3 regions of the Arthrobacter sp. R3-55 genome follow, and region 3 is predicted to be linked to each of the others. Evidence: riboswitches for the same ligand, from Rfam matches in the RefSeq annotation. Region 3 holds a riboswitch; each other region holds the start of a gene.
What was found. A riboswitch is a leader RNA that binds a small molecule or an ion and turns the genes downstream of it on or off. The one in region 3 is predicted to bind S-adenosylmethionine.
Positions count from the first base shown of each region.

Region 1: linked by a shared signal. The riboswitch ahead of M1D51_RS02565 (DUF1737 domain-containing protein) and the one ahead of M1D51_RS07855 (aminotransferase class V-fold PLP-dependent enzyme) in region 3 are both predicted to bind S-adenosylmethionine.
Region 2: linked by a shared signal. The riboswitch ahead of metX (homoserine O-acetyltransferase MetX) and the one ahead of M1D51_RS07855 (aminotransferase class V-fold PLP-dependent enzyme) in region 3 are both predicted to bind S-adenosylmethionine.

Region 1 covers NZ_CP096423.1:527,312-532,202, reverse strand. The annotation lists gene M1D51_RS02575 (NtaA/DmoA family FMN-dependent monooxygenase) at 1-572, opposite strand, end outside; gene M1D51_RS02570 (SulP family inorganic anion transporter) at 726-2,459, shown strand; SAM riboswitch class IV at 2,518-2,630, shown strand; gene M1D51_RS02565 (DUF1737 domain-containing protein) at 2,644-2,910, shown strand; gene M1D51_RS02560 (rhodanese-like domain-containing protein) at 2,907-3,317, shown strand; gene M1D51_RS02555 (O-succinylhomoserine sulfhydrylase) at 3,318-4,526, shown strand; gene M1D51_RS02550 (hypothetical protein) at 4,537-4,891, shown strand, end outside.
Region 2 covers NZ_CP096423.1:3,170,065-3,174,955, reverse strand. The annotation lists gene M1D51_RS14710 (bifunctional o-acetylhomoserine/o-acetylserine sulfhydrylase) at 1-1,213, shown strand, start outside; SAM riboswitch class IV at 1,366-1,482, shown strand; gene metX (homoserine O-acetyltransferase MetX) at 1,498-2,619, shown strand; gene M1D51_RS14700 (hypothetical protein) at 2,649-3,083, opposite strand; gene M1D51_RS14695 (winged helix DNA-binding domain-containing protein) at 3,174-4,316, opposite strand; gene M1D51_RS14690 (SGNH/GDSL hydrolase family protein) at 4,345-4,891, opposite strand, start outside.
Region 3 covers NZ_CP096423.1:1,679,122-1,684,012, forward strand. The annotation lists gene M1D51_RS07850 (class I SAM-dependent methyltransferase) at 1-669, opposite strand, end outside; gene M1D51_RS07855 (aminotransferase class V-fold PLP-dependent enzyme) at 751-2,160, opposite strand; SAM riboswitch class IV at 2,194-2,307, opposite strand; gene hisN (histidinol-phosphatase) at 2,503-3,315, opposite strand; gene rsgA (ribosome small subunit-dependent GTPase A) at 3,370-4,485, opposite strand; gene aroA (3-phosphoshikimate 1-carboxyvinyltransferase) at 4,488-4,891, opposite strand, start outside.

The sequences.
Region 1 (4,891 bases), 1.2 Mb from region 3:
TCAACGTCCTCAACCAAGGCGTCAGGTTCCCAACTGCGCCACAGCCGCCTAACGACGTCGACGAATTCCTCCGCCTTCTCGTACCGGAGGTCGTGTTCGATCTGCTGGTCCAGCCCGTAATTTTGCGCCGCGAGGTCGCTGCCGGAAGTCACCACGTTCCAGCCCAACTGCCCCTCGGAAAAGTGCTGCAAAGTGGCTAGGAGACGGGCTGCAGTGAAGGGCGGATAGAAGGACGCACTGACCGTCGGGACGATCCCCAGATGCTCGGTGGCGGACAGAAGATACGGGACCAATGCCAAGGGATCATGCTTGGGCGCGAAGGATGCGTGGGCCAGGGAAACCTCGGCCGAACCGCCATAAGTGTCCGGCACCGTGAGGGAATCCTCAATGATGAAGAGGTCCAACCCGGATCGTTCGAACGCCCGGACAGCCTCCTGGTAGAGGGCGGGTTTCTTCCAGTCGTAACCCAGGCCGTAACCGGGCGTCCCCCACCCCTGGACACCGAATCCGTGGCCCACAAACCATCCAAAGTGCAGCATGGGCTTGAGTGTAGAACTGCTCTGTCCGTTCACCGCGACCTGATTTCATGCGAAGTTACAGGGGGACGTACTGGGTCAATTATGCTCCCGGGACGTCACAATTGAACGTGGATTGAGACGGCACGGATTTCCACATAGGCCTTGAATCCTGTTCCGCAAACAGCGGGGGTCGGGAATGATCGCTGTATGAATGCAGCAACCACCCGCCCTTCCGCAAAGGACCGGCTGTCCAGCCTCTGGGTCCTTAAGGGATACAAGCGTGAATGGCTGCGGCACGATCTCATTGCGGGTGCGGCACTGTTCTCCCTGTTGGTGCCCGCTGGCATGGCATATGCGCAGGCAGCCGGCTTGCCTCCTGTCACCGGCCTCTACGCAACTGTCGTACCGCTGCTGGTTTACGCGGCGGTGGGCCCTTCCCGCATCATGGTCCTCGGACCCGACTCAGCATTGGCCCCGTTGATCGCTGCGGCGATTGTGCCCCTCGCAGCGGGCAACAGCGGTAAGTCCGTGGCGTTGGCAGGGCTCCTGGCCCTGCTGGTGGGTGCGTTCATGCTGGCGGGCTCCGCCCTGAAACTGGGGACCATCACGGGTTTGCTGTCCAAACCCATTCGGCTCGGATACCTCAATGGAATCGCACTGCTGGTGGCGCTCTCGCAACTGCCGGCTTTCCTGGGCATAGAGGCCGACGGCGACGTCTGGCAAAAGCTCGGACAGGTCACCACCGGGGTATTCGGCGGTGACATCAACATCACCGCGCTGCTGCTCGGTGCAGGTTCACTGGCGCTCATCTGGATCCCGCGGCTCCTGCGGTGGAAAGTACCCGGCGTCCTGTTCGCAGTGGTTGGTTCATGCGTAGCGACGGCGGTCTTGGGCCTTAACGACGACGTGAAGGTCACCGGAGTCTTGCCGCAGGGCCTGCCGTTGCCCGCACTGGGCGGCATTGGATGGGCCGATGCGTTGACATTGCTGCCCGCCGCGGCCGGCATTGCCCTCATGGCCTTTGCCGATACGGGCGTCCTGTCCCAGACCCTGGCAGCCAAGGACGGCAAACGGGTGTCCGGCAACCGGGAGATGGCTGCGCTCGGGGCGGCCAATGCCGCTACCGGACTGCTGGGAGGATTCCCGATTTCCGGCAGCACCTCGCGGACGCCCGTGGCCGTGGATGCAGGTGCCAAATCCCAGCTGACCGGGGTGGTGGGGTCCTTGCTGGTGCTGGCATTCATGCTGCTGGCACCGGGGGTGACGGAGTACCTGCCATCGGCAACCCTTGCCGCGGTCGTCATTGCCGCAGCGATTGCCCTCGCAGATCCGGCTGGTGTCCGGCGGCTCTTCAGCCTTAGCCGCAGCGAGTCCGTGGTGATGCTGGCCGCGTTCCTCGGAGTCCTGACCGTGGGCGTCCTGCAGGGAATCGTTGTGGCGATTGCCCTGGCGCTCCTGGATTTTGTCCGCAGGGCCTGGGATCCGTACCGAACCGAACTTGGCGCAGAGGATGGCCTGCCGGGGTACCACGACGTTGAGCGGCATCCCGAAGCCGAGCGCATCCCGGGACTCTTGATTCTCCGCTTTGATGCTCCCCTGTTCTTCGGAAACGGCCAGGTCCTGGCCGCATTTGTCCGCGAACAACTGCATGAGGCCCCGGACGAGTCCGCGGTCCCCGTCACCCACGTCATCCTTGCCGCCGAACCCATCACCGGGATTGACACCACGGCCTTGGACGATCTGGTCACCCTGGACGAATGGCTGGCCAGCAAGGGAGTAGATCTGGTGTTCGCCGAACTCAAGGGCCCGGTGAAGGACAAGTTGGTCCGTCTTGGCACTGCAGCGAGTTTCACGCCTGAACACTTCTACCCCACTGTCGGCGCGGCAGTACGTGCGCTCAAGGAAGGGGGCACTGAAGCGTCCGCCGATTACGCAACATGACGGCCGGATCGGCGCCCGCAAGTGCAGCCCGACGCCCGCGGATGCTACGTTTTTCTTGAGTAATGAGTACCAGCGCAAAGCCCTGACTTGCTGGTCGGCAACCCTCTCTCCGGCGGGGTGCCTCAGGTGACTACTCGGCGTATCGACAAATTCGAACTGCAAGCGTGACTGAGGAGCACCAGCAATGCCTGAACCCACTGAAGAAAAACTCTCCTACCGCCTGATTACAGGCCCGGACAACCGTGAATTCTGCGAGCGCATCCACAGCGCGCTCGCTGAGGGCTACGTGCTCCATGGCAGCCCGGCAGCTACCTTCAACGGCACCACCGTCATTGTTGCCCAGGCAATTGTGCTCCCCGCCGCGATCGCCAATGCTGATGCCGCCGTCGCCGACGCCGTTGACCAGCTGGAGAACTATGACGACGAAGAAGCATTCGAGGGCCACGCATGAGCTACGCAGGTGACCTGACCCCGCAGGATGCATGGGCCAAGCTCGAGCAAGGCGCCATCCTGGTCGATGTCCGCACCGAGGGCGAGTGGGCCCACATCGGCATCCCTGACACCAAAGCCACGGAGAACGATCCCCTGTTCATCCAATGGAGCCTCGCAGGCGGCATCCCCAACTCCCGTTTCATCGAGGACCTGCAGCAGCAGGCCCCCGAGGACGAGGCCGTGGAACTCGTTTTCATCTGTCGCTCCGGCCAGCGCTCCATCTCCGCCGCCATTGCCGCAACGCAGGCCGGATTCACGGCGTACAACGTCCTTGAGGGTTTCGAGGGTGAACCTGACCGCTACGGTGAACGCACCGTCAATGGCTGGAAAAATCGTGGCCTGCCGACGAATCTGGGGACCGAGTAAGTGACTTTCAATCCCGACGCCGCCGGCTGGAGCCCTGACACCCAGGCCGTCCGCGGTGGCCTTGACCGTACCAATTTCCAGGAAACATCCGAGCCGGTTTTCCTGAACTCCGGCTTTGTCTACGAATCGGCCGCAGCTGCCGAGCGTGCTTTCACCGGAGAAGACGAGCGCTTCGTGTACTCCCGCTACGGCAACCCCTCCGTGGCCACGTTCCAGGAACGGCTGCGGCTGCTTGAAGGAACCGAGGCGTGCTTTGCCACCGCGTCCGGCATGTCTGCGGTCTTCACTGCCCTGGGTGCCCTGCTGGCTGCGGGCGACCGCGTGGTGGCTGCCCGCTCCCTGTTCGGCTCATGCTTCGTCATCCTCAACGAGATCCTGCCCCGTTGGGGTGTGGAAACCGTGTTCGTTGATGGCCCGGACCTGGAGCAGTGGCGTGAAGCCCTCTCGGAACCAACCACTGCTGTGTTCTTCGAATCTCCGTCCAACCCCATGCAAGAGATCGTAGACATCGCTGCCGTCAGCGAACTGGCGCATGCCGCCGGGGCGACCGTGGTGGTAGACAACGTCTTTGCCACTCCCCTGTTGCAACGCTGCGGCGAGCTGGGTGCCGACGTGATCGTCTACTCCGGTACCAAGCATATTGACGGCCAGGGACGTGTCCTTGGCGGTGCGATCCTGGGCACCAAGGAATTCATTGACGGCCCGGTAAAGCAGCTTATGCGGCACACCGGCCCTTCGTTGTCCGCGTTCAATGCCTGGGTCCTGACCAAGGGCCTGGAGACCATCGGGCTCCGTGTGAACCACAGTTCTGCCTCTGCTTTGAAGATTGCCGAGTGGCTTGAACAGCAGCCGGCCATCAGCTGGGTCAAGTACCCGTTGTTGAAGTCCCACCCGCAGTACGAGCTTGCCGCGAAGCAGATGAAGGCCGGAGGCACTGTGCTGACCTTCGAGCTGCTCCCTTCCGCGGGACGTTCGGCCAAGGATTCCGCGTTCGCACTGCTCGATGGCCTGCGTGTAGTGGACATCTCCAACAACCTGGGCGACTCCAAGTCCCTCATCACCCACCCGGCCACCACCACCCACCGGGCCATGGGGCCGGAGGGGCGGGCGGCGATCGGGCTCAGCGACGGCGTGGTCCGTTTGTCTGTGGGCCTGGAAGATGTGGATGATCTCATCCTGGATCTGGAGAAGGCCCTCAAGCAGGTCTAACCTTGCTGCCATGAGCGGGAACCATCCCTATCGCCGTGCCGGAGCGGTCATCGTTGCCGGCACGGTGGTGTGGCTCGTGGGAATCTCGCCGGTCTCGCGCGTCTACATGACACCGGACGACGCCGAACGCTTGCGCATGCTGACCTCCGGACGGCACGGTTGGATCGTGGGCCAGCACCTTACCGCCGTGGGAACCGTCGCCGTGCCAGTGGGATTCGCCGCGTTTGCCCGTGCCGTTCCAGACAAGAACGCCGTTCCGGACAGGGATGCCGTTCCAGGCCACAACGCGCCACGTGGGAATGCGAAGAGGTGGGCTTTCGCTGCCGCCGCCGCATTGCTCGCCGGCGCCCCGTTCTTCGTCCCCA
Region 2 (4,891 bases), 1.5 Mb from region 3:
CGTGTTCCCCAGTGCCGAGAGCGCAGCCAACCGCTTTGCCCTGGCCGAACTGGCGCCGATCTACACCAGGATCGGCAACCCGACCCAGGACGCTGTGGAGCAGCGCATCGCGAGCCTGGAAGGCGGCTTGGGCGCGCTCCTGCTGAGCTCGGGCCAGGCTGCGGAGACCTTTGCCATCCTCAACATCGCGGAGGCCGGCGACCACATCGTTGCCAGCCCCAGCCTGTACGGCGGCACCTACAATCTGCTGGCGCACACCTTGAAGAAGTTCGGCATCGAGGTGACGTTCGTCCAGGACCCGGACAACCTGGACCAGTGGCGCGATGCTGTCCAGCCCAATACCAAGCTCTTCTTCGGCGAGGTTGTGTCCAACCCGCGCCAGGACGTGCTGGACATCGAGGGTGTAGCGCGCACTGCCCACGAGGCCGGCGTGCCGCTCATCGTCGACAACACGCTGTCCACGCCCTACCTCATCCGTCCCATCGAGTGGGGCGCCGACATCGTGGTGCACTCCGCCACCAAGTACCTCGGCGGGCACGGCTCTGCGATTGCCGGAGTCATTGTGGATTCCGGCAACTTCGATTTCGGCAAGGACCCGGAGCGCTACCCGGGCTTCAACACCCCGGACCCGAGCTACAACGGACTGGTCTACGCCCGGGACCTCGGCAAGGACGGAGCGCTGGGCGCCAACTTGTCCTACATTTTGAAGGCCCGCGTCCAGTTGCTTCGCGATCTTGGCTCAGCCGTGGCACCGTTCAATGCCTTCCTGATTGCCCAGGGCCTGGAGACGCTGAGCCTGCGGGTGGAGCGCCATGTCGCCAACGCCACCAAGGTGGCCGAGTGGCTCGAAAGCCACGACGACGTCGAATCGGTCGCCTATGCCGGCCTTCCTTCCAGCCCTTGGTATGACCGGGGACGGAAGTACGGTCCCCAAGGCACCGGCGCCATTGTTGCTTTCAACATCAAGGGCGGTGTCGAAGCAGGCAAGCGGTTCGTGGATGGTCTGGAATTGCACTCGCATGTTGCCAACATCGGCGACGTCCGCTCGCTGGTCATCCACCCGGCCTCCACCACGCACAGCCAGCTGACAGTGGAGCAGCAGGTCGCTGCAGGCGTGAACCCGGGCTTGGTGCGCTTGTCCGTGGGCATCGAACACGTGGATGACATCATCGCGGACCTTGAAGCCGGGTTCCGGGCCGCCAAGGGGGCCTGACGCCGCACTCCTGTGGAGGGCCGTCCGGCCGTCAATTGTTCGCCGGGCGGCATTCCAGGGTGCTGTTCGGCGAACGATGCCGCCAAAAACCGTCACACTGTTGTCACATTCTTCGCCAGAACCGCCCTGTATTTCCTAGACTCTTCGTATTAGGTCATGAGTGCCAGCACATAGCCCCGGCTTGCTGGCCGGCAACCCTCCTCCGCGGTGGGGTGCCCCGGGTGAAGACCTGGCCTGTTCGCACGCAAGGCGACGGGCAAGCGCGAGGTTAAGGTGTCAAAGGAATGACCATTACTGCTACAGCCCTTCCTAAATCCGGAGAAGAAGACGGGACCGTCAAGTACGCCGGCATCGGGCCGTTGGAACTTGAAGCCGGCGGGTTCCTTCCTGACGTCGTCCTGGCGTACGAAACCTGGGGGCAGCTCAACGCGGACGCCTCGAACGCCGTGCTCATCCAGCATGCGCTCACAGGCAGTACCCACGTAGCCCGCGGAGCCACGGATGAGGAAGGCTGGTGGGAGCAGCTGGTGGGCCCTGGCGCCACGATCGACACCGACAAGTTCTTCGTGATCTCCATCAATATTGTGGGAGGGTGCTACGGAAGCACGGGGCCTTCTTCGGAAGCACCCGACGGCCGGCCGTGGGGCTCACGTTTCCCGCTGGTCACCCTGCGCGACAGCACCGTGGCAGAGGCACGCCTTGCCGATGCACTGGGAATCGAGGCCTGGCACGCCGTCCTGGGTGGCTCCATGGGCGGTGCCCGCGCCCTTGAATGGGCTGTGACGTTCCCCGAGCGCGTCAAACGCTGCGCCGTGATTTCAGTAGGCGCCTACAGCACCGCCGAGCAGATCGCTTTCGCTCAGGCCCAAACACTGGCCATCCGCCAGGACCCAAACTTCAACAACGGCGACTACTACGCAGGCAATGCCCCTGAACACGGGCTCGCCTTGGCGCGGCGGATCGCCCACATCACGTATCGATCGGCGCTGGAATTGGATTTCCGCTTCGGTCGGGAAGCCCAGCACCAGGAGACGCCGCTGGCTGCCCAGGTGCTCGGGGAGCGTGGCCGGTACCAGGTGGAGAGCTATCTGGATCACCAAGGGACAAAGCTCGTCCGCCGCTTTGACGCCAACAGCTACATCGCCATCACCGAAGCCCTGATGTCCCACGACGTCGCCCGTGGACGGGGATCGTTGGAGGCGGCATTGTCCAGGACCACCGCCGATTTCTTCGTGGCCGCAGTGGACAGCGACAGGCTGTACTTCCCGGCGCAATCCCGGGAATTGGCGGCAGCCCTGCCCGGTGATGTTCCGGTCCACGTCATTGAGGCTCCGATCGGCCACGACGGCTTCCTCACTGAAATCGGGCAGCTCTCTCCCCAGCTGCGCGAGGCCTTCTTCGCCTAGCCTGCAGGCTGCCTTGGCATCCCGGTGGGCTAGCCGTTCATGATCTCGCCGCGCTGCTTCATGTAATCCTCCATGGCGATCTCGCCGTTGCTGAATTTCTCATCCAGCTCTGCCAGTTTGCGGGCACGGTAGCCTTGCGGCGATCCGCTGGTAGACGGGAACGGTGCGGGGGATGAAGCCCCCGACGACGACCCCTCCTGCGGTGCCGGTTCCGCCGGGCGGATGACGGACGGCTCGGACGGATGGCCCGGGTAGTTCTGCTGCGGGTAACTTTCCGCGGGGTAGGGCTGGCCGGGGTAGTTCTGCTGTGGCGGGAAGCCCGGGCCGGGCAGGTTCTGCGGCGGGTAGCCGGGCTCGCGGAAGGTTCCTTGCTGGATCCGGCGTGCGCGGGAGCGGTTGTACATGCGGATCCCGAGCGGAATCAGCCACGAGCAGACGATGATCCAGAAGATCAGATTGTTCACAGTGCAGGCCTCCTAGGTCTTATCCCAGCTTAGTCCTGCCAGCTAGCCCGGATTCTGCCGGCAAGAGCTCCCTTCCCTGCGCCGAACGGCTCAGAGAAGCCGGGCCTCCATACCCAGGAACCGGCCGTAGCGTGCCACTTCCGCGTCCAGGGCCTCCTGCTCGGAAGGGCTTGGAGGACGGTTCATCCGGACGTCCAGCTGGCAGGTTCCGCCGGAAAAGCCATGGCGCCACCATCCGGCCAACCTGCCGTTCATCAGGACCACATGCATGGGCCCGTTGTCCTCGGGGAAGTATGGCGCTGTCCCGCCCAGGTAATGCCGGGACTGGGAATAGCCCATGACGTATTCGTCATAGCACTGGAGGAGGTCAATCCGGGGGAGTCCTGCGTCATCCGGAGGTGTCGTGCGCCTTCCAAGGGTGAGCTCGCCGACGTCTTCCGTGGCCAGGTAAAACTCGAAACCGTCCAGGGTTACCGAAGCCAGGGCGCCGGGCGAAAGTTCCTCAGTCACGTGGAGGCCCAGTTTTACGTCCTTCATGGTCAGTCCGGACCATGCGGAGCAGTCCTTGATGGTGGCCGGTCCCCGGCTGCCGAAGTAGCGGAGCACCAAGGTTCCCAGGGCCCGCTCCCGGTCCTCCACGGTCAACGGCGCAGGAAGGAAACCCGGCACACGCTCCTCGAAGAGGGCGTACGTCTGCTTCAGCGCGCCCCCGGCGGATCGGATGGGGCTGCCGCTCACCAGGATGCGGCTGATTTCGGCGTGCATGAGGTGGTAAATGAAACCCAGGCCCTTGCTGGGAAAGCCGGACTTTCCCAAGACTTCGGCCAATTCCTCGCGGGTCTTATGGGCTCCATCTGCAACGGCTGCAGCAAGGATAAGGCCGCTTCGGCCGGCGGAGTCCTCATCGATCCCTGTTTGGCGGTACATGCCTTTGTTTCCCTGATGGAGACGGTCCGCGGAGAGCCCCATCAGCCAGCCAAGATCGTCCCGGTGCACAAAGTGCCAGGTGGGCCGGAGGATGTGGGTTCGCAGGATGGTTCCCTCGGCGACGGCCTGTTCCACGTCCGGGGAAGTGGAAGCAGGTGTCCTTTGTGCAACGGTCCACCGGGCATAGGGAAATTCTTGTGACTGGACGGCAAGGAGATTCCGGACCACTTCCCCGGGGCTTTCGGCGCAGGGAGGCCGCAGTTGCTGCCGCCGTAGCCGAATGCTGCGAATGGTCTCGGCGGTCACGCCTGGGCCGTCAGCCAGGGCCGTCACGTCAGCGCCGCGGCAGCAAGGTACCGCTTGGCCCGAAGACGGGACCCGGCGTCGGGCGCTTTGCGGTAATACCGTCACCGGAGGACTGGTGCCGGAGTCGCCGGATGACCCACGGGACAAAGTACTCGCGGGCCCAGACGAGGTCCGATGAGCGGGCCTCGCGCCATGTCCGCGGGGGAAGGGACTTAGGCATCAGCGGCTCAAGGGTGTGCTGGACGTTGAGGGAGTCCAGGACCATCATGGCGATGGTGTGGTGGCCCAGCGGCGAGAAATGGAGGCGGTCCGCATCCCACATCTGAGGATCTGCCAACTGCCGCAAGGACCACATGTCCGCAATGACGGCGTCGTGCCGTGCCGCCACTGTCCTAAGGTTCTCGTTGTAAATGGCCACCTTGCCGCGGATCCGCCCCAGCACCGAAGCTGCGGTGTCCGGACCGTTGAACAGGACCACACTGGCGCCGCCGGAACTTAGCTCAGCGACGGCGGCATCGAGTTTTTCGGCCAGGAGGTCGGGATCGCCGCCTGGCCGGATGAGGTCGTTTCCGCCA
Region 3 (4,891 bases):
GTAGTAGCTGCGGGACTTGGTCAGTTCCATGATGTCTCCCGGCGTCAAGGCGTCCTCCCACCGGGTGAAGTGGCTTTCCAAGCGGGTGAATTCCGGACCGATCACTGGCCGGAAGCCTGGCTTGTGGACGTCTCCGGCATGCATGATGCGCGATAACCTGTGAACCCAGGGCACCGCGGTATCCAACTGGTTCCAGATCAAACCCAGGGTCCCCTGCGGCCGCAGGATACGAGCTATCTCGGTGCTCGCCGCGAGTGGGTCGCACCAATGCCAGGCCTGGGCGACACTGACGACGTCGAATGCTGAGTCCGTCAGTCCAGTTGCTTCGGCAGTTCCCTCCAGCGCGAGGACTTGTGGGTGGGACTTCCGCAGCTGATCAAGCATGTCCACGGAAGGATCGACGGCGGTCACGTCCAGCCCGTACTGGACGAGGCGCGCCGTGAACTTGCCGGTCCCTGCGCCCAGGTCCGCAGCTATCCGGGTCCCTTCCGGGACCAGCCATTCCACAGAGTCCAAGGGATAACCGGGGCGCACCCGATCATAGTGCTCTCCGCCGTCCTGGAAACTCTGGCCGAACTCACTGCGGAGGTCAGCGTGGAGCTTGGGCCCGCGTGGTCCGGCAGGTCCGGGGATGGCTGGCTGTCCACTTGAGGCAGCCTGAGAACGCATCGCCACCAAGGACTCCTTCCAGGGTCGGCAAAAGAGATACACTACGAATTTACCCCAGCGGCCGGAAACCGAGACCCGGTATTAGTCCACAGTGCAGGGGGCTGCGCCCGCCGTGCCCGGAGTATTGGGAGCCCACTCGGGGTAGGTGCGGTGGTCGTTGGCAGGTACCCAGCGGCCCTCATCCACTACGTAGTCCCAGCCAAGGCCGTTGCGCTTGAGGCCCTCAATGCCTGCCAGCAGCCTCGTGGCGTCCTCCAACCGGGAGCCGACGCCAAAACTTGCACGCAAGGAGCCCGAGGGGAGTCCTAGCCGCTTGAGCAGTGGGTGTGCGCAGAAGCGGCCATCCCGGAGGCCAACGCCGTGCTCGGCGGCCAGGTACGCTGCCACCAATCCGGCGTCGAATCCTTCTACGGAGAAATTGACCACACCGATGGTGTCTTCGGAGTCGGAGAAGATCCGGTGGACTGTCACGCCGTCGATGGCCTCCAAGCCGTCCACCAGGTAGGAGCGGATCGACGCCTCGTGGTTGTGCCAGGCCTCCTGGTCCAGTGCAGCGAGAACTTGAGTAGCGCGGGCGAGGGTGGCTGCGCCAAGGACGTTGGGGGAGCCGCCCTCGTGGCGGGCGGGACCGGTTGCCCAGCTGACGGAGTCCAAACGGGCTTCCCGGACGGCGCCGCCACCAGCCAGGTGTGGAATCCCGGCGTCGAGCCAGTCCGGACGGCCCACCACTACGCCGGCACCGAAAGGCGCGTAGAGCTTGTGCCCGGAGAAGACAACGTAATCCACGTCAGCTTCGGTGATGTTGATCCTACGGTGGGGTGCGAGCTGGGCTGCATCCACCACGATCCTGGCACCGAATTCGTGAGCCAATGAAGCGAGCTCGGCGATCGGCAGGATTTCACCAGTAACGTTCGAGGCACCGGTGATCGCGAGCAGGCTGACCCCGCCCTGGGCCAACTCATCGCGGAGTTTGTCGAACGTCGCGGCGAGGGTGGAGGCTGCCACGACGCTGCGGTGCGGGACTCCTTGCCAGGGGAGCAGGTTGGCGTGGTGTTCGATGTCCAGGTAAAGGACTTCACCGGAGAACCGGCCCTCGGCCTGGGGAAGGCAACCGGCCAGGAGGTTCAAGGAGTCCGTGGTGTTTCGCGTGAAAATGACGGAATCATCCGGGCGCCCACCGACGAAGTCACGCACGATGTTCCGTGAATTCTCATAGACGGAGGTGCTGATCTGTGAGGCATATCCGGCACCGCGGTGGACGCTGGCGTAGTAGGGCAGGACCTCGTTGAGATAGGCCGAGACGATGGTCAGCGCCGGAGCCGAAGCTCCATAGTCCAGATTGGCGTAGCGGACGTGGCCGCCCTGAATCAGTGGGGCCTGCAGTTCGGCACCAGTCACTGCGGCGAGGGGCCGGGCTGCTGCAGCTGCCTGTGCAGGGGTTTCTTCGACAAAAGAAGGAATGGCGTTTGAATCGAACGTGACAGTACTCATGGGACCTCATTCAAGAGGGACCCCCATGGGGGGGATCCGCGCTTGCCGCATCCGTTCCGGACCGGCCGGGTCGTCACCCGGGGCACCCCACCGCGAATGGAGGGTTGCCGGCCAGCAAACCGGGGTTTAGCGCTGGCACTCGTGACCTGTAAAAAAGGTTAGGGCACCTCCAGCGGCCACTCCAAAGTCACTGCGCTTTGTTAAGCGCTTTGTTACGTCAGGCTTGTAAAGCGGGAGTTTGGCGAATAAAAGACGGCAGCTGCCTCCAAAAGGAGGCAACCGCCGTCGAATATTCGCTAAATCGCCCTGGTCCCACGGGCCCGGAGCTGGAGGAGGCCGGAACTAAAGGAGATCGTCCAAGCCTGGGTTGAGGCGCTTGAGCACCTCTGAGTGGAGGATCGAGTTAGTGGCCAAGGCATTGCCGCCGAAGGGTCCGTCGTCGCCTTCCAGCGAAGTAAAGCGGCCACCGGCCTCCGTCACGATCGGGACCAGTGCAGCCATGTCGTACAAGTTCAACTCAGGCTCGCAAGCGATGTCCACTGCCCCTTCTGCCACCAGGCAGTAGGACCAAAAGTCGCCATAGGCCCGGGTCCGCCAAACGTCCTCGGTCAGTCCCAGGAACTCGTCCAGGTTCCCGCGTTCCTTCCACCCGGACAGGCTGGAGTAAGACAGCGAGGCATCGGCCAGATTGGTGACGTTGGAGACCTTCAAGCGGGTAGCAGCGGCAAGGGACCGCCCCATGTAGGCGCCCATGTCCTTGGCCGCCCACCAGCGTTTGCCCAAAGCGGGGGCGCTGACGACGCCTACTACAGGTTCACCCTCGTCAACCAGTGCGATCAGCGTCGCCCACACCGGTACACCCCGGACGAAGTTCTTGGTTCCATCGATGGGATCGATGATCCAACGGCGTGAGCCGTGTCCGCTGCTGCCAAATTCCTCGCCAAGAACAGCGTCCCTGGGCCGCGAGCGTGAGAGTTGGCCGCGGATGGCTTCCTCCGCAGCCTTGTCAGCGTCCGTGACGGGAGTGAGGTCGGGCTTGGTTTCGATCTTGAGGTCCAGGGCCTTGAAGCGATCCATGGTCTGGGCATCGACGGAATCAGCGAGGACATGGGCCAGGCGCAGGTCATCGTTGTAGGTGGAAACGGGATGGGTCATGGCACCAAACTATCCTGAAACATTCCCTGCAGTGGGGAGGTGAAGCCGCAGCGATCAGTTGACAGTGCCCAGTTCCTTGGCCTCTTTGGCTTCCAGCCGCGGGTCTGCGCCGAGCAGCCGGCGCAGCGAAGCCAGCCGGGCCACTCCTGAAGGTCCGGCGTGACCTTCGTTCACCCAGGGATCCAGCCCGCAGTTGATGGCAGTGGCGTCGTGCTTGCAGCCGCGTTCGCAGGCTTGAGTTCCGGGCTCAAGATCAGGGAAAGAATGCAGAATCCGATCCGGATCCACGTGGGCGAGGCCAAAGGACCTGATGCCCGGGGTGTCGATGATCCAACTGCCGGCCGGGGCGTCGGCAAGTTTCAAGGCCAAAGCGGAGGAGGACGTATGCCGTCCCCGACCCGTCACGGCGTTGACTCCGCCGGTTGCCCGCTCTGCCCCTGTCAGGGCATTGACCATGGTGGACTTGCCCACGCCCGAGTGGCCGAGCATCACGGTGACCTTGCCGCCGAGGTGGGAGCGCAACTGGGCTACGGCGTCCCTGTCCAAACGTGCCGACAGCCCGTCATCCGAGCGGGCGTCGATGCCACCTGCTTCGGAGTCCGCCGTGCGGCTGATGATCACCGGGAAGTCCAGGCTGAGGTAGTTGGCGAGGAGTTCCGCCGGATCCTTGACGTCCGCCTTGGTGATGAGCAGCAACGGCTCAATGCCGGCGTCGTAGGCTGCCACAAGGGCGCGGTCGATGAATCCGGTGCGGGGTTCAGGGTTGGCGGCGGCAACAACAATGACCAACTGATCGGCGTTGGCTACCACTACCCGTTCGATGGGGTCGGTATCGTCGGCACTGCGGCGCAGGAGGGTTCGCCGCTCTTCCACCCGCACCAGCCGTGCCAGCGTGTCCGGTGAGCCGGTGACGTCCCCCACCAGCGCCACGAAGTCCCCGGGGACTACCGGGTTTCGCCGCAGTTCGCGGGCACGTGCAGCGATGACAACACGGGCGTTCGAGAAATCCTCATCCACAATTGCCCTGTAGCGTCCTCGGTCCACGGTGATGATCCGGCCGATGACGGCGTCATCATGGCTGGGCCTGTCCTTGGTCCTCGGCCTGGAACCTTTTTTGTTGGGTCGTATCCGGACGTCGGATTCGTCCCAGGAGCGTGCGTCACGGCCCATGGTCAGTTGTTTGCCCCGTCCGTGTTGGAGATGGTTCCCACCATTCGGGCCCACATTTCAGGGAACTCAGGCATGGTCTTGGAAGTGGTGGCGATGTCTTCGACCTGGACGCCTTTGACGGCGAGGCCCAGGATGGCCCCGGCAGTGGCCATCCGGTGGTCGGCGTAGCTGTGGACCACCCCTGCACGCAGGGCGGCGGGGCGGATGATGAGGCCGTCGGCAGTCTCCTCGGCGTCGCCTCCCAGCGAGTTGATTTCATGGACAAGTGCCGCGAGCCGGTCTGTCTCATGACCCCGGAGATGGGCAATTCCGGTGAGTCGGGACGGGCTGTCAGCCAGAGCGCACAAGGCTGCCACCGTGGGTGCGAGTTCGCTGGTTTCGTCGAAGTCGGCGCCCTTGATGACGG